2 regions of the Atlantibacter sp. MEI4A-1023 genome follow, and region 1 is predicted to be linked to the other one. Evidence: predicted binding sites of a transcription regulator. Region 1 holds the regulator's gene; the other holds the start of a gene.
What was found. Region 1 encodes CRP, which controls carbon source genes, mostly activating them, when cyclic AMP is high. Its sites were predicted from a motif close to ATGTGANNNNNNTCACAT; they were not measured.

Region 1 (11,695 bases):
TGCATATGGGCCTGCACGTTTGCCAGATGATGGGCTACGAGCAGATTAACCAGAGCCTGGATTTGATCACCCACAACAGTGCCAGAACCCTGGGTATTGCTGAGTACGGCATTGAAGAGGGCAACCCGGCTAACGTGATTATTTTACCGACGGAGAACGGCTTTGAAGCGGTGCGTCGCCAGGTGCCAGTGCGCTGGTCGGTGCGTCACGGCAAAGTGATTGCCACCACGCAACTGTCGCAAACCTGGGTGAAAATGGATAACGGCGGGGAGGAGATTTACTTTACGCGCCCTTCAGCAGAGTAAAGGGCGCGTTGAGTATTAATGCGCTGCGGAGGTAGCGTTGTGACGGCGATGGCGCGTCACAAAGCCTAATACCAGGCACATGACGAACACCACAGCGTACAAACCGTTAGCGGTATTGAGCGCCGCCTGAGGGCCACTGTGGGCAACAATCGGGCCGGTGACAACAAAGGTCAACATGGTGCCGACGGTGCCGCAGGTCAGAATAAAGTTAACCAGCTTAGGCGACGGCACGTTGGTTTGCAGCGAACCAAGAGTGATGATCGAGGTGTAAATGGCGCTGGAGAAGAAGCCCAGCGTCAGAATAAACCACGCCATATGCTGCGGTTCGCCGGAAATAAAGCAGTACATCAGCACCGTGGCGAGGCCCGCCAGCACGGTCAGAATGCGTTGCAGATCGAAGAAACGCAGAATAAAGCTGAACGCCCACATGCCGAACATGTACGACATCCAGAAATCGCTGACCAGCTTCCCGGCGTCGTTCAGGCTCATGCCGAGGCTTTTGGCGTATTCTGGCACCCAGGAGATAAAGCCCAGTTGGCCGAGGATGTAGCACAGCGCCGCCACCGACAGGAACAGCACGCCGATACCCCACTTTTCTTTCTCGACAGGGGTGTTGCTCTGTTTAGCGTGTTTGCCCAGCGCCGGGAACTCGCAGCCGAAGGTCAGGATAAAAATCGCCACATAGACCAGGCCGATGCAGGCGTAAACCCAATACCACTCAATGGTGCGCGCCAACAGCCAGGCCGCCAGCATTGGGAAAATCATGCCCGCCATGCTGAAGAAGGAGTCGGTAAAGAGCAGACGCGAGCCGCGCTGGCGGCCTTCGTACATCTGGGTAACAAGGAAGGTGCCGATGGACATGGTAATGCCGCTCACCACGCCCAGTACGAACATACAGGCGGAAAACAGCGCCAGGCTATGGCTGAGCATCAGGCCCGCCACCGCCAGCACCATCATTACAAAGCCAAAGCGCAGTTGGGTTTTTAGCGGGACGATTTCCATCAGCCAGGCATTCAGAAAGATTGAAATTAAAATGCCGGCGTTCAGGAAGGTGAAGGTATTGCTCATGCTGGAAACCGGCAGGCCGAAGTAGTCGGCGATATTGCCCATCACCATCCCGGTGACAATCACTAACGCGCCGGTCAGGGCGTAGGAAAAGTAACTGATCCATGTGAGCTTAATGCGATTGCTGTTAGTCATGAAGATCCTGTGAAGAGAAAGGTAAAGCATCCTGGGGACGCTGAAATCGCGGGCAGTTTATGTGTTTTTGTGATGCATATAAACATTTAGGAACTTATTTGCTGCAAAACACACGATTCGATGTGAGTTTAATCACATATATTTCCTATACTTTCCAGCTAAAAATCCTGGATGTTAGCCAGGCATCGTAAAACCAGGTAAATGTCTGGCACGATGCGGTTACGGTCTTTAGAATCAAGCCACTCGCTTTTAACCCTGTTTTCGTAAGGAATGCTTCATGCTCAAATCAACTCTGGCGGCTGTTGCAGCTGTGTTCGCTCTTTCCGCTCTCTCTCCCGCGGCGCTGGCTGCCAAAGGCGACCCTCGCGTACTGTTGACGACCTCTGCCGGCAATATCGAACTGGAGTTAAACAGCCAGAAAGCGCCGATCTCTTCGAAAAACTTCGTTGATTACGTTAATAGCGGCTACTACAACAACACCATTTTCCATCGCGTGATCCCAGGCTTTATGGTCCAGGGCGGCGGGTTCACGTCTGATATGCAGCAAAAGCAAGCCAACGCGCCGATTAAAAACGAAGCCGATAATGGCCTGCGCAACACCCGTGGCACCATTTCGATGGCACGCACCGCAGATAAAGACAGCGCCACCAGCCAGTTCTTTATCAACGTGGCTGACAACGCGTTTCTCGACCACGGCCAGCGCGATTTCGGGTATGCGGTATTTGGTAAAGTTGTGAAAGGGATGGACATTGCCGATAAAATTGCCCAGGCCCAGACTCACGACGTGGGTCCTTACCAAAATGTCCCGTCAAAACCGATAGTTATCCTGTCCGCTAAAGTCCTGCCTTAACCGCTTTTTGCGCGGGTTCGCTTAACCCGCGTTTGCCGCCTCCCGGCGTGTCTGTGATTTGCTGCTTATACTTGTGGCAAATACGGTCACGATCAGGGAGGCGCTATGTCTAAAAAACTCACCGATAAACAGAAATCCCGTCTCTGGGAGCAAAAGCGAAACGGTAACTTTCAGGCCAGCCTGCGCCTGGAGGGACGCGATATCCCGTTAATCGAGTTAACCACAGACGAAGCCGAGCAACGCCTTCAGGAAGTCAGGGGGCAATATGAGCGATAAATTTGGCGACGGGCGCGATCCGTATCTCTATGCCGGTCTGGATGTCCTGAAAAACCGCCTTACTATCCGCCAGGCACAGCGTCTGGATACCGCGATGCTGGAACTGATTGCGCTGCGTGCCGCCACGTTGCCGCTGGGGCCGATCCCACGCGGGTTGCCCCATCTCTGCGCTATCCACCGTCACCTGTTCCAGGACGTGTTCGACTGGGCGGGCGAGTTGCGTGAAGTGGATATTTACCAGGGCGATACCCGCTTCTGCCATTTCGGCTATATCGAGAAAGAGGGCAACGACCTGTTCCAGGATCTGGAAGACGAAGGGTATCTGGCAGGGCTGGCCGCGCCGGAATTTATCCAGCGGCTGGCGCACTACTATTGCGAGATTAATGTGCTGCACCCGTTCCGCCTGGGTTCTGGCCTGAGCCAGCGCATTTTCTTTGAGCAACTGGCGATCCATGCCGGGTATAGCCTCGACTGGCGCGATATCGACCCGCAGTTCTGGCGCGAGGCGAACCAGGCTGGCGCGATGGGCGATCTGGAACCGCTGGTCTCGATATTCAGCAAAGTGGTGAGTGAAGCACGGGAAAGTGAGTAGAATAGCGCGGTTCATTTTTTCGGAGCCGCCATGCTACTGCTGATTGATAACTACGATTCGTTCACCTGGAACCTGTACCAGTATTTCTGCGAACTCGGCGCAGAGGTGGTGGTTAAGCGCAACGATGAAATCAGCGTTGCCGACATCGCCACGCTCGCGCCGCAAAAAATTGTCATTTCCCCCGGCCCCTGCACCCCTAATGAAGCGGGCATCTCTCTGGATGTGATTCGTGATTATGCGGGTAAGCTGCCAATCCTCGGGGTCTGCCTTGGGCATCAGGCCATAGGCCAGGCGTTTGGCGCACGGATTATTCGCGCCCGTCAGGTGATGCACGGCAAAACCTCAGCGATTCGCCATAACGGTAGCGGCGTGTTTCACGGGCTGAATAACCCGCTCACCGTGACGCGCTATCACTCCCTGCTGATTGAACCGGCAACGCTGCCCGACGCGTTTGATGTCACCGCCTGGAGCGCGGAGGATGAAATCATGGGCATTCGCCATCGCGAGTGGGATCTGGAGGGCGTGCAGTTTCATCCCGAAAGCATTCTCAGCGAACAGGGCCATGCACTGCTTGCCAACTTTTTACGCCGCTGATTTTCTATTGCCATTAATTGATTTTTTATGCATATTTTGTGCTTATCTTTTCAATTAAGATTTTGCATAAACGGATGGGCATAAGATGGCAAATGAACAGACTGCAATTACCCGGGCGACTTTTGACGACGTTATTCTGCCAGTCTATGCACCGGCTGAGTTTATCCCGGTAAAAGGGCAGGGCAGCCGCGTATGGGATCAGCAGGGTAAAGAATACGTTGATTTTGCCGGCGGGATTGCGGTCACGGCGCTGGGTCACTGCCATCCGGTGCTGGTGGAGGCATTAAAAACCCAGGGTGAAACCTTGTGGCACACCAGCAACGTGTTTACCAATGAACCAGCGCTGCGCCTGGGCCGCAAAATTATCAACGCGACCTTTGCCGAGCGCGTGCTGTTTATGAACTCCGGCACCGAAGCCAATGAGACCGCGTTCAAACTGGCGCGCTATTACGCCTCTACCCGCCACAGCCCGTATAAAACCAAAATCATCGCCTTCCATAACGCTTTCCATGGCCGTTCGCTGTTTACCGTGTCGGTTGGCGGGCAGCCGAAATATTCTGACGGCTTCGGACCGAAACCGGCAGATATTATCCACGTGCCGTTTAACGATCTGCATGCGGTGGAAGCGGTGATTGACGATCACACCTGCGCCATTGTGGTGGAGCCGATTCAGGGCGAAGGCGGCGTGACGGCGGCGACCCCGGAATTCTTACAGGGCCTGCGCGAGCTGTGCGACAAACATCAGGCGCTGTTGGTGTTTGATGAAGTGCAGTGCGGCATGGGCCGTACCGGCGATCTGTTCGCTTATATGCATTACGGCGTGACGCCGGATATCCTCACCAGCGCCAAAGCCCTGGGCGGCGGTTTCCCGATCAGCGCAATGTTGACCACTCAGGATATCGCCTCGGTGTTCCATGTGGGCTCCCACGGCTCTACCTACGGCGGCAACCCGTTAGCCTGTGCGGTAGCCGGCGCGGCGTTCGATATCATCAACACCCCGGATGTACTGGCTGGCGTGAACCAAAAACGTGCCCAGTTCGTGAAGCATTTTGAGCAGATCGACGCGCAGTACGACGTGTTCAGCGACATTCGCGGCATGGGGCTACTGATTGGCGCCGAGCTTAAACCGCAGTACAAAGGCCGTGCGCGTGAGTTTTTGCACGCGGCGGCAGAAGCGGGCGTGATGGTGCTGAACGCTGGCCCGGATGTGATGCGCTTCGCGCCATCGCTGGTGGTTGATAGTGCCGATATCGATGAAGGCATGACGCGCTTCGCGCAGGCCGTTGCGAAAGTCAGTCGTTAACCGCTTTCGGATTATTTAGCCGCCGGTTTAGCCAGATCCCATGATGCGGCCGCTGACGCCATGCTACAGACGAAATGGTGTGCATGGTATCGAGGTGGCCGAGTATCCGCTGGAGATGCTGTTCCAGCACGCTTAACGGTCCCTGGGACAGGGCTTCCGGCATATCCAGGATCACCGCGTCTTTGGTTTCCCCCGGCTCGTCATATTCCAGCCGCTGCTGGCAGCGCTGGAGCGCAATTTCGCAGGACTGCAAATAGCGCTGCGCCAGGTCCGGCGTCAGCATGGTGTGTTCTCGCGCCATGGTGGTCATGGCATTAATGTGCTCGACGATAAACTGGCTGTGGGTCACCCACAGCTTCATCTCTTCCAGATAGTGGCTATTGAATCCCGGTTCCTGCATTGCCTGGTTCAGCGAGTTGTATAACGCGTTATGCGCCTGGTTGACCAGCATTCGCTGCCAGGCCAGCGGCGTCGGCTGCGGGTCGTCGCTGAGGATCAAGCGTATCGCTTTCTGGTCCGCCTCCAGCGCATCGTGGGCGTTTTTACGCAGCAGGCCGCTTTGCCACTGGGGCCACAACCACACCATGCCGCCAAAGGCGATCAGGCAGCCAATCAAGGTATCAATCAGCCTCGGCAGAATATACTGCTCCCCGCTCAGGGAGAGCAGTTGCAGGCTATACACCGCCGTGACGGTAAAGCCGATCGTCGCCCAGCCGTAATTTTTGCGGATGATGAGATAGCTCACGATGGTGATGACCAGCATCGCCAGCAGGGTGTAACCATCGGCAACGTGATAGTGCAGGGTGATCCCGGCGATGATAAGCCCGGCCATGGTGCCGCCCGCTCGGTGGAGAATGCGCACCCGCGTGGCACCATAGCCGTTCTGGGTCACGAACATCACGGTCATTAAAATCCAGTAGGGTTTCGGTAGGTGCAGGGCGCTACCCACCAGGCTGGCAATACTCAGCATCACCGCAATACGGGCGGAGCTGCGCAGGGCGGTGGACTTCAACGACAGATAGCTTTTCAATGCGCGCAGCACGGGCAGGCGGCGCTGCTTATCTTCCATCAGATCGCGCGAATACAGTGGACGCTGGGATTTCAGCACTCTGGCGATACGGCTGAAATGGTATTCGCAGAACTGTCCCACCGGGTTATCGGGGTGCTGGCGGGCAATTTTTTCCAGCGCGCCAATCTGCTTATCCATTTCAAAGCGCTTCGGATAACGGTGATACAGGATATCGTCGGCGCGTTCCCGCAGGCGGGCCGCCACCGTCTGGGCATTCCAGCGGATCACCGCCTCGGCGTGGCTTTCGCGCACCAGCTTCTGCACCTCTTCGGGCTGATGCAGGCTGACGGAAATATGCTCCTGCAAATCCAGCGCGATCTGAAAAGTGCGCAGCAGGCGTTTATAGCCGTGATGCTTACCGGTCGACAGCATGTGTAGCTGCTGATAACACTGGGTAATCAGGTCGACGGTTTTTTGCTGGCGCGCCAGCAGCGGCGGCAGCGCGCTTTGCGGATCGGTATGCTGGGTCAGCAGGCTGTATTTGGCTTCACAATATTCCGCCAACTGACGGTACAGCAGGCTCAGGGTTTCGCGCAGCGGCTGTTCGCGCCACACCCAGAACCAGAACCAGTTAAATAACCCGTACCATAGCGTGCCCAGGGCATACAGCAGCAGCGGTTCCCACATCGGCATAGAGCCCGCCAGGCTGAGTGTGAATATCGCTGCAATAAGCGACGCCGGGAGCAGGCGAGCATGAAGCGGACTGATTTCCGCCGTGACGCCCAGGATCAGTGCCAGCCCGGAGAGCGCCAACGGCAGCGGCACGGAATTAAGCAGTAATAACTGCACCGCGAGGCTGCTAAGGGCAAACAGCGACCCGCCGATAACCAGGCGTTTAAAGAAGCGCTTGTGCGGGGTGTCCAGGCCAGCGATGTTGCAGCAGGCGGGAACGAGGGAAAAAAGGAGGCCTTGTTGCAGATGGCCCAGAACCAGACCCACCGCCACAGGCAAACACAACACCAAGGTTTGACGAAGTGCGTAGTTGATTTCGGGGTGGTAGATCAGGCGTCGCCACATGGGTGAGATCGGATGAAACGGCGTGTAGCCACGCCGTTTCGCAGGGTTTAGCGGGTACCGTAAACCACAATGGTCTTACCGTGGGCGGAGATCAGGTTTTGATCTTCAAGCATTTTCAAAATGCGGCCAACGGTTTCGCGGGAGCAGCCGACGATCTGGCCGATCTCCTGACGGGTAATTTTGATCTGCATACCATCCGGGTGGGTCATGGCATCCGGCTGTTTAGCCAGATTCAGCAGCGTTTGTGCAATGCGGCCAGTCACATCAAGGAAGGCGAGGTTGCCCACTTTCTCTGACGTCACTTGCAGACGGCGCGCCATCTGCGAAGAAAGACGCATCAGGATGTCAGGGTTAACCTGAATTAGCTGACGGAATTTTTTATAAGAGATTTCTGCCACTTCACACGCCGTTTTGGCGCGAACCCAGGCACTGCGTTCCTGACCTTCTTCGAACAATCCCAGTTCGCCGATGAAATCGCCCTGATTCAGATAAGAGAGGATCATTTCCTTGCCCTCTTCATCTTTAATCAGCACTGCCACGGAGCCTTTAACGATGTAATACAACGTTTCCGCCTTTTCACCCTGGTGAATCAGCGTGCTCTTCGATGGGTACTTATGAATATGGCAATGAGACAAGAACCATTCGAGAGTCGGGTCTGTTTGCGGTTTGCCAAGCACCATGCGCGGTTATCCTCTGTTTTAAGCTGACTCCAGAGAGCAACAATAATAACCCTCTGGGTTTTTGCAATCGTCTCTTCTCCTGGCCGGAGAAGGGGCCTTTAACGTCCTGTGGCCTGTAATAGGTGTGGTCGTATGCACACATGCATTACATCAATGTATCGCTGTAGCATCCGACTGTTTTAGCATAGCTTTACGTGAGTGTCTCCTATTGTCTCGTTTCAGCTTGACCTGGCTCTCATCCGTTGCGCGTTTTGTTACAGCCGCGTAATCTGTCAGTAATTTTGAAACACTGGAGTAACCAAAATGCAGGCAAGAGTGAAGTGGGTAGAAGGGTTAACTTTTCTCGGTGAGTCCGCTTCCGGACACCAGGTTTTAATGGACGGCAACTCCGGTGACAAAGCGCCCAGCCCGATGGAAATGGTATTAATGGCGGCGGGCGGTTGCAGCGCCATTGATGTGGTGTCGATCCTTCAGAAAGGACGTCATGACATCACCGACTGCGAGGTGAAATTGACCTCCGAGCGCCGTGAAGAAGCGCCGCGCTACTTTACCCACATCAACCTGCATTTCATCGTGACCGGTAAAGCGTTAAAAGACGCGGCGGTTTCCCGTGCGGTGGATCTGTCGGCAGAGAAATATTGTTCAGTTGCCTTGATGCTGGAAAAAGCGGTGAACGTCACCCATTCCTACGAAGTGATTGAAGGATAAGTGCTTAATAAGGCGGCGTTGCCGCCTTAAATTTTTCGCCCTTCCATGATTCTTTTTACCAGCGGCAGCATGATCAGCTCCATCGCCAACCCCATTTTCCCGCCTGGCACCACTAATGTATTGATGTGGGAAATGAATGAGCCCTGCAACATGGCCAGCAGCCAGGGGAAATCTATCCCTTCCAGGTTCCTGAAGTGAATCACCACCAGGCTCTCATCCAGCGAGGGAATTGCCTTCGCGGCAAACGGGTTTGATGTGTCAACGGTGGGGACACGCTGGAAGTTAATATGGGTACGCGAGAACTGCGGCGTGATGAAGTTGATGTAGTCTTCCATCGAACGCACGACCGAATCCATCACCGCTTCCCGGGAGTGCCCGCGTTCGCCGGTGTCACGGATGAGCTTCTGGATCCATTCCAGGTTGACGATCGGCACCACGCCCACCAGCAAATCCACATGGCGCGCGACATCATGATGGGGCGTCACCACGCCGCCATGCAACCCTTCGTAAAACAGCACGTCCGTGGGTTCGGGCAACGGTTGCCAGGGGGTAAAAGTACCCGGTACCTGGTTCCAGGGTACGGCTTCGTCATAGGTATGCAGATATTTACGCGATTGCCCGGTACCGGTTTGCCCGTACTGATTAAAAGTCTGTTCCAGCAGGCCAAAGTCGTTGGCCTCCGGCCCGAAATAGCTGATGTGCCTGCCCACGTCGCGCGCTTTGCGGATCGCCATATCCATTTCAGGGCGGGTATAGCGATGAAAGCTGTCCCCTTCCACTTCGGCGGCATGCAGGTTGAGCTGGGCGAAAATCTTACGAAAAGCGAGGCTGGTGGTGGTGGTCCCGGCCCCGCTGGAGCCGGTAACGGCGATGATCGGATGTTGGGCAGACATAGCGGAACAACTCCTTAGGGTAGCGACGTGCAAATAAGACCCGTGCAAGGCGAATGAGTTCTGGCGGTCTGATCAGCCGCCAGTGGTTTTTATTGTTCAGCGAGCGGTCTTACCCCCGAAACTGATCGCGCGGCATGATGTTGACCGTTTCATGCAGTTCCGACCACACCAGAACCGCGTCGCCGCGTTCCAGCTGGTGCTTTACCTGAGAGACTTTATCGCTGAGCGAGCGTTCATGTTCACCATAATCGGTGCCTTCCCGCAAGACAAAAGCTTCAATGAGGTTTTCAAGCGTTTCCGGGTCGAGGGATTGCCAGGGAATAATCATGGTTTATCCAGATAAAGTGTGAGCCAGTCGGGAATGCGCGCTTCAAGCCACATTTTCGGACGCAGGGCGGTACCGCCTACGAATCCCACGTGCCCGCCATATTCGGTCAACTGGTATTCGATATTGGCCGGTAGCTGGGCGATATCCGGGATAACGTGGCTATCCATAAACGGGTCGTCCTGCGCATGAATGATAAGTGTAGGCTGGGTAATTGACGCCAGTAGCGGCATTGCGCTACAGCGCCGGTAATAATCGATGGCGTCGTCAAAACCGTGGGCTTTTGAGGTGATCAAATCGTCGAATTCGCGCAGGCGGCGGATCCCTTTCAGCTGGGCCATATCCACCGGCAGCGTACCGGGATAAGCCAGCAGCTTGCGCGAGGCATTGGCCTTAAGCAAATTCAACAGGTAGTGCTGATAAACCCGGGAGAAGCCTTGTTCCATATGGTAGCAGCAGTGTTCCAGCACAAACGGCGCGGAGACAATCACCGCCGCGTTGACCGGCAGTTGCGGATACTTCGCCAACATGCAGCCCAGCATATTGCCGCCGAGAGAAAAACCTACCGCCGCGGTGGGCTGCTCGCCAAACTGTTGCGCGACCCACTCCAGAAACCAGCGGCCGTCTTCGGTTTCGCCGGAATGGTAAATGCGGTGCATGCGATTCGGTTCACCGCTGCATCCCCGAAAATGCATTACCACCCCCAGCCAGCCGCGGGCTTTCGCCGCCTGGATCAGACCGTGGGCGTAAGGGCTGTTCAGGCTGCCTTCCAGACCGTGGAAAATCACCAGCCGGGGCTTATGGCGCGCCTGTTCTGGATCTTCGCTCCAGGCCAGATCGACAAAATCGCCATCGGGCGTATTCAGCCGCTGCCATACCGGGGTGAACTGGAGCCGCCGCCGCAGGATGCGCGGCAGCATGGTTTGCAGATGGGGATTGCGCGCGCCCGGCATAGGCCGAAAATGGCGCGACGTCTCTTCGTTCTCGGTTAAATCCGCAGGAGTAATTTCAGCCATAGCACAGGTTCATCGTGAGTATTCGCCCTTCCCGTGATGCTGGCCGAAGAAGGGCATCGGTGATTATGGCTCCTGAAGCAGTTGCTCCAACTGCTCCTGAGCGTCCAGCCATTCCATTTCGCAGTTTTCCAGGTCGCCTTTGGTTTTGGCCTGGCGTTGCAGGCAGTCCGTTAAGTCGGCCTTACGGCTTTGATCGTACAGTGTGCTGTCGCCAAGCTGTTCTTCCACATCGGCAAGCTGCTGCTGGAGTTTTTCCATCAGCTTTTCGAGACGCATAATCTCTTTGCGCAGCGGCTGCGTCAGGGTGCGCAGCTCTGCCTCACGGCGCTTCTGATCTTTACGCGACTGGGCGCTGTTGGCGTTGTCTTTTGCGGCTTCTGCCGGCTGGCTTTCCTGCTTTTGCAGGTCGCTTAACCACTTCTGGTAATCTTCCAGATCGCCGTCGAAGGCTTCCACTTTGCCGTCATGCACCAGGTACAGATCATCGGTGGTGGAACGCAGTAAATGGCGGTCATGCGAGACCACCACCAGCGCGCCTTCAAATTCAATCAGCGCATCGGTCAATGCCTGGCGCATATCCAGATCGAGGTGGTTGGTCGGTTCATCAAGCAGCAGCAGGTTAGGGCGCTGCCAGACGATCAGCGCCAGCACCAGGCGCGCTTTTTCGCCGCCGGAGAAGCGTTCGGTATTCTCGCTAACCTTATCGCCCTGGAAACCGAATCCGCCGAGATAATCGCGCAACTGTTGTTCCAGTTCACGCGGCGCAAGACGCGCCAAATGCTGGAGCGGCGACTCATCGGCACGCAAAAACTCCAGTTGGTGCTGGGCGAAGTAACCCAGCTTAATGCCTTTCGCCAGACCGATTTC
Region 2 (11,695 bases), 1.7 Mb from region 1:
TTAGCTGGGCGAGCAGCACGTTTTGCTTTAGCACCCGTTTTAACCGCAGCCATGCTGTTCAGTAATTCATTAGGATCAATGCCGTCAGCAATCAGCATTTCACGATATTGCTGTAATTTACGAGTACGCTCTTCGATTTCAGCAGCAGCTGCGCTTTCTTCTTCGCGACGCTCAGATACAACAACTTCTAATTTTTCCAGCATTTCCTCAAGCGTTTCGAGGGTGCATTCTCTTGCCTGCGCACGAAGAGTACGGATGTTGTTCAGAATTTTAAGTGCTTCGCTCATTGTAGTAATCTCAAACTTATATTGGGGGGGTTTGTTGAGCTAATAATAGAGCCTTAATTTAATTTTCGCAATAGGGCGAAATGTAAGGAATTCAAAATTACAGAATATATGTTAGCGGTTCTAAATATTGTCTTGGGCGTTTTTCTTGAACAACCGCACAAAAAAAGCGGGAGTAAGGTAAATTTCAGACAAAATATTGCGTATAGGATAACTAAACTACCGGCTTCGACAGGCCATTATTGCGGCCCCGCATTAATATCATCCTAATGTATTATGGAGTGGCGGATGATGGAAAAATCTAAGGTTTATAAATACATTTAGCGATGTGCTTAATGAAGAGGTGTTATTTGAAAAATACTTTTATTTCTGGGGGTTACGCTAATTTTATCATAATCGATTAACCCGCAGCGAACAAAAAATAAACGTGATTTCTTATATATAATGACGAAGCGGGCGTAGCAGAAACCACCATGTCAATGGCCTGCCGCGCTGCCTTCACAGAAGAATATGGTACAATCGCGCATGATAAAATTACATGACGAACGGAGTGATGCGGCGTATGGCGCAACTATATTTTTACTACTCGGCAATGAATGCAGGTAAGTCTACCGCGCTGCTTCAATCCTCGTGGAATTACCAGGAAAGAGGGATGAGAACGCTGGTCTACACCGCAGAGATTGATGACCGCTTTGGCACCGGTAAAGTCACTTCACGTATCGGCCTCTCATCGCCGTCACGGCTTTTTAATCCCGGTACTGACCTGTACGCGGATATTCATGCCGAACACCAGCGTGAGGCGATTCATTGCGTTCTGGTGGATGAAAGCCAGTTCCTGACCCGTGAGCAGGTGCATGCACTTTCCGAAGTGGTCGATAATTTGGATATTCCTGTCCTGTGTTACGGGTTACGCACCGACTTCCGTGGGGAATTATTTTGCGGAAGCCAATATTTACTGGCCTGGTCCGATAAGCTGGTGGAGCTGAAAACGATTTGCTATTGCGGTCGTAAGGCCAGCATGGTGTTGCGTTTAGACCAGAACGGTAAGCCTTATAATGAAGGTGAACAGGTGGTGATAGGGGGCAATGAGCGTTACGTCTCAGTGTGCCGTAAGCATTATAAAATCGCTCTTGCGACAGGCTCTCTGAAAGAAATCCAGAATAAATAATGACTATTGCCGTTACTGTTAAGTAACAAGATAAAAAAACCCGCCAATAAGGCGGGTTTTTTATTATTGCCGATAACAATCAGGCAGATTTTTTGGCTTTTTTCTCAGCTTTCACTGGCGCCACAACGGCGTCTTTCTTCGCGACTTCGCCTTCACTGAATTCGCGGCCGTAGAAAGTATCCATCAGAATCTGTTTCAGTTCGGAGATCAGCGGATAACGCGGGTTCGCGCCGGTGCACTGGTCATCGAAAGCATCTTCAGACAGTTTGTCTACGTGGGCCAGGAAGTCCGCTTCCTGCACGCCAGCTTCACGGATTGACTTCGGAATACCCAGTTCAGCTTTGATGCTTTCCAGCCATGCCAGCAGTTTCTCGATTTTCGCAGCGGTGCGATCGCCCGGCGCGCTCAGACCTAAATGATCAGCGATTTCTGCATAGCGACGGCGCGCCTGCGGACGGTCGTACTGGCTGAATGCCGTCTGCTTGGTCGGGTTGTCGTTGGCGTTATAACGGATTACGTTGCAAATCAGCAGGGCGTTAGCGAGGCCGTGCGGAATATGGAACTGAGAACCCAGCTTATGCGCCATAGAGTGGCAAACACCCAGGAAGGCGTTAGCAAACGCGATACCAGCGATGGTTGCTGCACTGTGTACACGCTCACGCGCTACCGGGTTTTTAGACCCTTCATGGTAGGACGCCGGCAGGTTTTCTTTCAGCAGTTTCAGGGCTTGCAGCGCCTGGCCGTCAGAGAACTCGCTCGCCAGTACCGACACATAAGCTTCCAGGGCGTGAGTCACCGCATCCAGGCCGCCGAAGGCGCACAGGGATTTCGGCATATCCATCACCAGGTTCGCATCGACAATCGCCATATCCGGGGTCAGCGCGTAGTCTGCCAGCGGATATTTCTGACCGGTTGCATCATCGGTCACTACCGCAAACGGCGTGACTTCAGAACCGGTACCCGAAGTGGTGGTGACGGCGATCATTTTCGCTTTCACGCCCATTTTCGGGAACTTGTAGATACGCTTACGGATGTCCATAAAGCGCAGCGCCAGTTCTTCGAAGTGGGTTTCCGGGTGCTCATACATAACCCACATGATTTTCGCGGCGTCCATCGGGGAACCGCCACCCAGCGCGATGATCACGTCAGGCTTGAAGGAGTTCGCCAGCTCTGCGCCTTTACGTACGACAGACAGCGTTGGGTCAGCTTCGACTTCAAAGAACACTTCAACTTCAACGCCGGCAGCTTTCAGAACGGATGTGATCTGGTCAGCATAACCATTGTTGAACAGGAAGCGGTCGGTCACGATAAGCGCACGTTTGTGGCCGTCGGTAATCACTTCATCCAGCGCGATAGGCAGAGAGCCACGGCGGAAGTAGATAGATTTCGGAAGTTTGTGCCACAACATGTTTTCTGCTCGCTTGGCCACGGTTTTCTTGTTGATCAGGTGTTTCGGACCCACGTTTTCAGAGATGGAGTTACCACCCCAGGAACCACAACCCAGCGTCAGGGAAGGCGCCAGTTTGAAGTTGTACAGGTCACCGATACCACCCTGTGAAGCCGGGGTGTTGATCAGAATACGGGCAGTTTTCATCTTGTTGCCAAACAGGCGAACGCGTTCCGGCTGGTTGTCCTGGTCGGTATACAGGCATGAGGTGTGGCCGATACCGCCCATTTCCACCAGTTTTTCCGCTTTGGTGACCGCGTCGTCGAAATCTTTTGCGCGGTACATTGCCAGAGTCGGAGACAGTTTTTCGTGGGCGAACGGTTCAGATTCGTCAACAACAGTCACTTCGCCGATCAGAATTTTGGTATCTGCCGGTACGGTGAAGCCTGCCAGTTCAGCGATTTTGGTTGCTGGCTGGCCTACGATGGCGGCGTTCAGCGCGCCATTTTTCAGGATAATGTCCTGAACGGCTTTCAGTTCGCTGCCCTGCAGCATATAGCCGCCGTGGGTGGCGAAACGCTCACGCACTGCGTCATACACGGAATCGACGACCACAACGGACTGCTCGGAAGCACAGATAACGCCGTTGTCGAAAGTTTTAGACATCAGAACAGAAGCCACAGCACGTTTGATATCGGCAGTTTCGTCGATCACAACCGGGGTATTGCCCGCGCCTACGCCGATAGCAGGTTTACCGGAGCTGTATGCCGCTTTCACCATGCCCGGGCCGCCAGTCGCCAGGATCATATTGATATCCGGGTGATGCATCAGGGCGTTGGACAGTTCCACAGAAGGCTGATCGATCCAGCCGATAAGATCTTTCGGCGCGCCGGCAGCGATAGCAGCCTGCAGCACGATATCTGCCGCTTTGTTGGTGGCATCTTTGGCACGCGGGTGCGGAGAGAAGATGATACCGTTGCGGGTTTTCAGGCTGATTAAAGATTTAAATATTGCGGTAGAGGTTGGGTTAGTGGTCGGAACAATACCGCAAATAATACCAATGGGTTCAGCGATGGTGATGGTTCCGAAGGTGTCGTCTTCAGACAGCACACCGCAGGTTTTCTCATCTTTATAGGCGTTGTAGATATACTCAGAAGCGAAGTGGTTTTTAATCACTTTATCTTCTACGATACCCATTCCGGATTCGGCAACGGCCAGTTTCGCGAGGGGGATTCGAGCATCAGCGGCGGCCAGGGCGGCGGCGCGGAAGATCTTGTCTACTTGCTCTTGAGTGAAGTTGGCATATTCACGCTGGGCTTTTTTTACGCGCTCGACGAGGGCGTTAAGTTCAGCGACGTTGGTAACAGCCATAAATGCTCTCCTGATAATGTTAAACTCTTTTAGTAAATCAGCTGTTCGACACGTCAGTATAGTCAGCATGAAACAGCTTGGGTAAAGACAGTATGTAACGCCACGCTACTACTTATTATCTACTGATTTATTAAAAGAGCCTTACCTGAAACACCACTAATATATGATGTTGTTATCAATTGGGGCGTAATCAAGAGTACTCACTTCTGAGTAGAAAATGTGTGATCTGGATCAATTATTCTCAATGCTGACACCTTTCAGCAGGGCTTATTCGTGGCGATTTGTTAACAAAATAATACTGATTACAACACGCAAATATTAAAGTTCCATGAATACAACACATGTATAACACAGATGAATAATTCCATCATTATGAAATTATTCAGATAAATGTGCTGTGAAAGAGCGTGACGGCAGTTGAGGTTTTCCATTACATTACGCAAGCCACAACTACCCCCTGAAATGCGGAGCTCCCCGTGATGCAGTCGTTTTTTGATTTGCCGACCTATTTTAAATTTTTTATAGGATTATTTGCGTTGGTCAACCCGGTGGGCATTATCCCGGTGTTTATTAGCATGACCAGCTATCAGACGGCGGCGGCGCGCAATAAAACCAATCTTACGGCAAACCTGTCGGTAGCGATTATTTTATGGACTTCGCTGTTCCTCGGCGACGGCATTCTGCAAATCTTCGGCATTTCTATTGATTCGTTTCGTATTGCTGGTGGCATCCTTGTGGTGACCATCGCCATGTCGATGATTAGCGGCAAGCTCGGTGAAGATAAGCAAAACAAGCAGGAAAAATCAGAAACCGCCATCCGTGAAAGCATTGGCGTTGTGCCGCTTGCCCTGCCGTTAATGGCGGGACCGGGGGCGATCAGTTCGACTATCGTATGGGGCACCCGATTCCATTCTATTTCGCATCTGATCGGTTTTTCGGTCGCCATTGCGCTGTTCGCTTTATGTTGTTGGGGCGTGTTTCGCCTGGCTCCCTGGCTGGTGAGGTTATTAGGGCAAACCGGTATTAACGTCATTACTCGTATTATGGGATTACTGTTAATGGCGTTGGGTATCGAATTTATTGTCACCGGTATAAGAGCGCTTTTTCCCGGCCTGGTGTCCTGAATCACTTTCATTTGAAAAAAGGCGAAGCAGAGCTTCGCTATTTTTGAAAATTTACTCGCATTATTGCAAAACCCACCAATCATCCTCCTTTGTATAATAAAAAGTAATAGTTAATAAAAGCATTGCTTTTCAATCAATTAAAAATCGCTTTGATGGCTTCCGATTATTTCTTCTCCGCCTGAGCTGTTATTTCTCTCACAATCAACTCTGATACTTGCTGCAACATTATTGAAATGATATTAGTAATTTTGTGGCTATCGTAGCGTAATCTGCTAAAAAATAGTCAGTTGTTAAATTTATGCAAAATATCCGATATCGGTGTTCACGATGCCGTAATGATTAGCATAACTATAGCAAGCAATTGATTAAGAAGGCTTTTTATGAAGTTTCGTGTGGTTTTGCGCTCATCTGTCCTCCAGATTGCGCATTCCAAAAGAGAAACGCTTAACAAATTTGCAAATTATATTGGCGCGGGTGGAACGCATTTGGTACTTTCCGGCCAAAACATTCGCCGGCTCAGTATCTACAGAGTCAGGTCGCTGGGTGACGAATCCGTCGATAACGAAGAAGTAAAAAAACATCTGGCAGCGGCTATTCACTCCTGCGCTGTACAGAACTCCCTAAGGGAAAAAACAGGCCGTAAAAAGGTCTTCATTATAACGAGTGGAGTAACAACACAATGTCCATCATCACAACAAGAAGTCTGGTTGCAGCGGGTATTTTATCAGCGCTAATCGCAGGTTCGGCAATGGCTGCCGATGTGCCGGCGGGCGTTCAACTGGCAGAAAAGCAAACGCTGGTGCGTAATAACGGTTCGGAAGTGCAGTCGCTTGACCCGCATAAAATCGAGGGCGTGCCGGAGTCGAACGTTAACCGCGACCTGTTTGAAAACTTATTGATTACCGGCCCGGATGGTCATCCAAAGGCTGGCGTAGCGGAATCCTGGGATAATAAAGAGTTCAAAGTCTGGACGTTCCATCTGCGTAAAGACGCGAAATGGTCCAACGGCGACCCGGTTACCGCGCAGGACTTTGTGTACAGCTGGCAACGTCTGGCCGATCCGAAAACTGCCTCTCCTTATGAAAGTTATCTGCAATACGGCCACATCGCCAATATTGATGACATCATCGCCGGCAAAAAGCCTTCGACTGAGCTGGGCGTGAAAGCGATTGACGACAATACGCTGGAAGTCACTTTAAGCGAGCCGGTTCCCTATTTCTATAAGCTGCTGGTTCACTCATCCATGGCCCCAGTCCCGAAAGCCGTGGTAGAAAAATTTGGTGAAAAATGGACCCAGCCTGCCAATATCGTGTCCAACGGCGCGTATAAGTTAACCAGTTGGGTAGTTAACGAAAAAATGGTGCTGGAACGTAATACCCACTACTGGGATAACGCCAAAACCGTCATCGACCAGGTCACTTATCTGCCGATTTCTTCAGAAGTCACTGACGTAAACCGCTACCGCAGCGGCGAAATTGACATGACGTATAACAACATGCCAATTGAACTGTTCCAGAAACTGAAAAAAGAGATCCCCAACGAAGTTCACGTCGACCCCTATCTGTGCACCTATTACTACGAAATCAACAACCAGAAAGCGCCGTTTAACGATCCGCGCGTTCGCGCCGCGCTGAAGCTTGGCCTTGACCGCGACATTATCGTTAATAAAGTGAAAAATCAGGGCGATTTGCCAGCCTTCGGCTATACCCCGCCTTATACCGATGGCGCGAACTTTACCAAGCCGGAGTGGTTTGGCTGGACGCAAGAGAAGCGTAACGAAGAAGCACGTAAACTGTTAGCCGAAGCGGGTTACACCAAAGATAAGCCGCTGACCTTCAACCTGCTGTACAACACCTCCGATCTGCATAAGAAACTGGCCATCGCCGTGTCGTCAATCTGGCAGAAAAACATTGGCGTCAACGTTAAGCTGGAAAACCAGGAGTGGAAAACCTTCCTGGATACCCGTCATCAGGGCAACTATGACGTAGCGCGTGCTGGCTGGTGTGCGGATTACAACGAACCGACGTCGTTCCTGAATACCATGATGTCTACGAGCTCAAACAACACCGCGCATTATAAGAGCGACGCGTTTGACAAGATTATGGATGAAGCGATTAAGGCCACCGACGAGGCGCAGCGTACCGAGTTTTATAACAAGGCTGAGCAACAGCTGGATAAAGACTCGGTCATTGCGCCGGTGTTCTATTACGTGAACGCCCGCCTGGTGAAACCCTGGGTCGGTGGTTATACCGGTAAAGACCCGCTCGATAATATCTATGTGAAAGATCTGTATATTATCAAACATTAATGGCAATGCGTGGGGCAGGGACGGACGTTGTTTTTGAATAAACGGTTTTCCTTGCCCCACTGTGTCTGTTTTTAGCGCACTACAAAGGCACACGCCAGAAGGTACGGGCAATGTTAAAATTCATTCTACGTCGTTGTCTGGAAGCGATTCCGACGCTATTTATTCTTATTACGATTTCCTTTTTTATGATGCGTCTCGCGCCGGGGAGTCCGTTTACCGGCGAGCGCACCCTCCCGCCAGAGGTCATGGCGAATATTGAAGCAAAATACCATCTGAACGATCCCATCCTGACCCAGTACTTCAGTTATTTGAAGCAACTGGCGCACGGGGATTTCGGCCCATCGTTTAAATATAAAGATTATTCGGTTAACGACCTGGTCGCGACGTCGTTTCCGGTGTCCGCCAAACTGGGCGCAGCCGCATTTTTCCTGGCGGTGTTTTTAGGCGTCAGTGCGGGGGTGATTGCGGCGCTGAAGCAAAACACCAGATGGGATTATACAGTGATGGGCTTCGCCATGACCGGGGTAGTGATACCCAGCTTTGTGGTGGCACCATTGCTGGTCTTGATCTTCGCCATTACGCTGAAGTGGCTGCCGGGCGGCGGCTGGAACGGCGGGGCGCTGAAATTTATGATCCTGCCGATGGTGGCGCTGTCGCTGGCCTACATCGCCAGCATTGCACGTATCACCCGGGGTTCGATGATTGAAGTCCTGCACTCTAACTTTATTCGTACCGCCCGGGCCAAAGGCCTGCCGATGCGCCGCATCGTGCTGCGTCACGCCCTGAAGCCCGCCTTATTGCCGGTGCTCTCCTATATGGGGCCCGCGTTTGTGGGGATCATTACCGGTTCGATGGTTATCGAAACGATTTATGGCCTGCCGGGTATCGGCCAGCTGTTCGTTAATGGCGCACTGAACCGCGATTACTCGCTGGTGCTGAGCCTGACCATTCTGGTAGGCGCGCTGACGATCCTGTTCAATGCCGTGGTTGATGTGCTGTACGCCGTCATCGACCCGAAAATCCGTTATTAACGCTGAGGTACGCCATAATGTTGAGTAAGAAAAACAGCGAGGCGCTGGAAAACTTCAGTGAAAAGCTGGACGTGGAAGGCCGCAGCCTGTGGCAGGACGCGCGCCGTCGTTTTATGCATAACCGGGCGGCGCTGGCCAGCCTGGTGGTACTGTTGTTGATTGCACTGTTCGTCACCCTGGCACCGATGCTGTCGCAGTTTACCTACTTTGATACCGACTGGGGCATGATGTCGAGCGCACCGGATAGGGAGTCCGGCCACTATTTCGGCACCGACTCATCGGGGCGCGATTTGCTGGTGCGCGTCGCTATCGGCGGGCGCATTTCGTTGATGGTAGGGATTGCCGCCGCGCTGGTGGCGGTGCTGTTGGGTACGCTTTACGGTTCGCTGTCGGGCTATCTCGGCGGGAAAGTCGATTCGGTGATGATGCGCTTGCTGGAAATACTTAACTCATTCCCGTTTATGTTCTTCGTGATCCTGCTGGTGACCTTCTTTGGCCAAAACATCCTGCTGATCTTCGTCGCTATCGGCATGGTGTCCTGGCTGGATATGGCGCGTATTGTGCGTGGCCAGACGTTAAGCCTGAAGCGCAAAGAATTCATTGAAGCTGCCCAGGTTGGCGGCGTCTCTACGGCAAATATCGTCGTTCGCCATATCGTGCCGAACGTGCTGGGCGTGGTGGTGGTGTATGCGTCACTGCTGGTGCCGAGCATGATCCTGTTTGAATCTTTTCTGAGCTTTCTCGGTTTAGGTACCCAGGAGCCGTTAAGCAGTTGGGGCGCATTGCTGAGCGATGGGGCGAACTCGATGGAAGTTTCTCCGTGGCTGCTGCTGTTCCCGGCCGGTTTTCTGGTGATTACCTTGTTCTGCTTTAACTTTATCGGCGATGGCCTGCGTGATGCCCTCGACCCGAAAGATCGCTAAGGAGCGCCCTGATGAGCACCAATGAAAAGGCTATGAGCCAGGCGCTGTTAGACGTGAAAGATTTACGTGTGACGTTCAGCACCCCGGACGGTGATGTAACGGCGGTGAACGATCTCAACTTCAGCCTCAACGCGGGCGAGACGCTGGGTATTGTCGGCGAATCCGGCTCCGGTAAATCACAAACTGCATTTGCGCTAATGGGCCTTTTAGCGGCCAATGGCCGTATCGGCGGTTCCGCTACCTTTAACGGCAGAGAAATTCTGAACCTGCCGGAGCGCGAGCTTAACCGCCTGCGCGCCGAGCAAATCTCGATGATTTTCCAGGATCCGATGACCTCGCTGAACCCCTATATGCGGGTAGGTGAGCAGTTGATGGAAGTGCTGATGCTGCATAAGGGCATGGGCAAAGCCGAAGCGTTCGAAGAGTCGGTGCGCATGCTGGATGCGGTGAAAATGCCGGAATCCCGCAAGCGGATGCGCATGTTCCCGCACGAGTTTTCCGGCGGGATGCGCCAGCGCGTGATGATCGCGATGGCCTTGTTGTGCCGTCCAAAACTGCTGATTGCCGATGAGCCGACAACGGCGCTGGATGTCACGGTACAGGCGCAAATCATGACGCTGCTGAACGACCTGAAGCGCGAATTTAACACCGCCATCATCATGATCACCCACGATCTCGGTGTGGTAGCGGGGATTTGCGACAAAGTGCTGGTGATGTACGCCGGGCGCACCATGGAATATGGCCGCGCGCGCGATGTGTTCTACCAGCCAGCGCATCCGTACTCTATCGGTTTGATTAATGCGGTTCCGCGCCTCGACGCCGAAGGGGAGTCGCTGATGACCATTCCCGGCAACCCGCCGAACCTGCTGCGTTTGCCGAAGGGTTGCCCGTTCCAGCCGCGCTGTCCGCATGCTATGGAGATATGCAACACCATGCCGCCACTGGAGCGATTTGCCGAAGGGCGTTTGCGCGCCTGCTTTAAACCGGTGGAGGAACTGGTATGAACGCTGTGACTCAGGAAAGAAAAGTTCTGCTGGAAATCGCCGATCTTAAAGTGCATTTCGAGATCAAAGACGGCAAACAGTGGTTCTGGCAGCCGCCGAAAACCCTGAAAGCGGTGGATGGCGTCACGCTGCGTTTGTACGAAGGCGAAACGCTGGGGGTAGTCGGGGAATCTGGCTGCGGTAAATCTACCTTCGCGCGGGCGATTATTGGTCTGGTTAAAGCCACCAGCGGCCGCGTGGCGTGGCTCGGTAAAGACCTGATGGGGTTAAACCCGCAGGAGTGGCGCGACGTGCGCAGTGATATCCAGATGATTTTCCAGGATCCGCTGGCGTCACTGAACCCGCGTATGAATATCGGCGATATCATTGCCGAACCGCTGCGCACCTATCATCCGAAAATGCCGCGCCAGGAAGTGCAGGACCGGGTGAAAGCCATGATGATGAAAGTGGGGCTGTTGCCGAACCTGATTAACCGCTACCCGCACGAGTTTTCCGGCGGTCAGTGCCAGCGTATCGGCATTGCGCGCGCGTTGATCCTGGAGCCGAAGCTGATTATCTGCGACGAGCCGGTTTCCGCGCTGGATGTGTCGATTCAGGCGCAGGTGGTAAACCTGCTTCAGAAACTGCAACGCGAAATGGGATTGTCGCTGATTTTTATCGCTCACGACCTGGCGGTGGTGAAACATATTTCCGATCGCGTACTGGTGATGTACCTGGGTCATGCGGTAGAGCTTGGCACTTATGACGAGGTTTACCACAATCCGCTGCACCCTTATACCAAAGCGCTGATGTCGGCGGTGCCGATCCCCGACCCGGACCTGGAGAGAAATAAGCAAATTCAGCTGCTGGAAGGGGAATTACCGTCGCCGATTAATCCGCCGTCGGGCTGCGTGTTCCGTACCCGTTGCCCGATTGCCGGGCCGGAATGCGCGAAAACCCGTCCGATGTTGGAAGGCAGCTTCCGTCATGCGGTTTCTTGTCTGAAGGTTGACCCGCTGTAAGGGCCAGCCGGGTGTTTATCTGAAGCCATAAATATCAAGACCGCTTTCCGGCATTATGCCAGGATCTCAGGGCCAGCAATCGCTGGCCTTTTTT

Region 2: the regulator CRP is predicted to act here: its motif matches at 4,430-4,447, upstream of adhE (bifunctional acetaldehyde-CoA/alcohol dehydrogenase).

Annotation. Positions count from the first base shown of each region.
Region 1 covers NZ_CM149568.1:383,238-394,932, forward strand. The annotation lists gene ACVV26_RS01775 (cytosine deaminase) at 1-305, shown strand, start outside; gene tsgA (MFS transporter TsgA) at 321-1,505, opposite strand; gene ppiA (peptidylprolyl isomerase A) at 1,783-2,355, shown strand; gene ACVV26_RS01790 (YhfG family protein) at 2,461-2,631, shown strand; gene ACVV26_RS01795 (putative adenosine monophosphate-protein transferase Fic) at 2,621-3,223, shown strand; gene pabA (aminodeoxychorismate synthase component 2) at 3,254-3,817, shown strand; gene argD (bifunctional acetylornithine/succinyldiaminopimelate transaminase) at 3,903-5,120, shown strand; gene ACVV26_RS01810 (YccS/YhfK family putative transporter) at 5,110-7,206, opposite strand; gene crp (cAMP-activated global transcriptional regulator CRP) at 7,254-7,886, opposite strand; gene ACVV26_RS01820 (OsmC family protein) at 8,190-8,594, shown strand; gene ACVV26_RS01825 (phosphoribulokinase) at 8,621-9,487, opposite strand; gene ACVV26_RS01830 (YheU family protein) at 9,597-9,815, opposite strand; gene ACVV26_RS01835 (hydrolase) at 9,812-10,828, opposite strand; gene ACVV26_RS01840 (ABC transporter ATP-binding protein) at 10,892-11,695, opposite strand, start outside.
Region 2 covers NZ_CM149568.1:2,042,560-2,054,254, forward strand. The annotation lists gene hns (histone-like nucleoid-structuring protein H-NS) at 1-287, opposite strand, end outside; gene tdk (thymidine kinase) at 847-1,452, shown strand; gene adhE (bifunctional acetaldehyde-CoA/alcohol dehydrogenase) at 1,532-4,210, opposite strand; gene ACVV26_RS09915 (YchE family NAAT transporter) at 4,687-5,334, shown strand; gene ACVV26_RS09920 (hypothetical protein) at 5,715-6,068, shown strand; gene oppA (oligopeptide ABC transporter substrate-binding protein OppA) at 6,014-7,642, shown strand; gene oppB (oligopeptide ABC transporter permease OppB) at 7,753-8,673, shown strand; gene oppC (oligopeptide ABC transporter permease OppC) at 8,688-9,596, shown strand; gene ACVV26_RS09940 (ABC transporter ATP-binding protein) at 9,608-10,600, shown strand; gene oppF (murein tripeptide/oligopeptide ABC transporter ATP binding protein OppF) at 10,597-11,601, shown strand.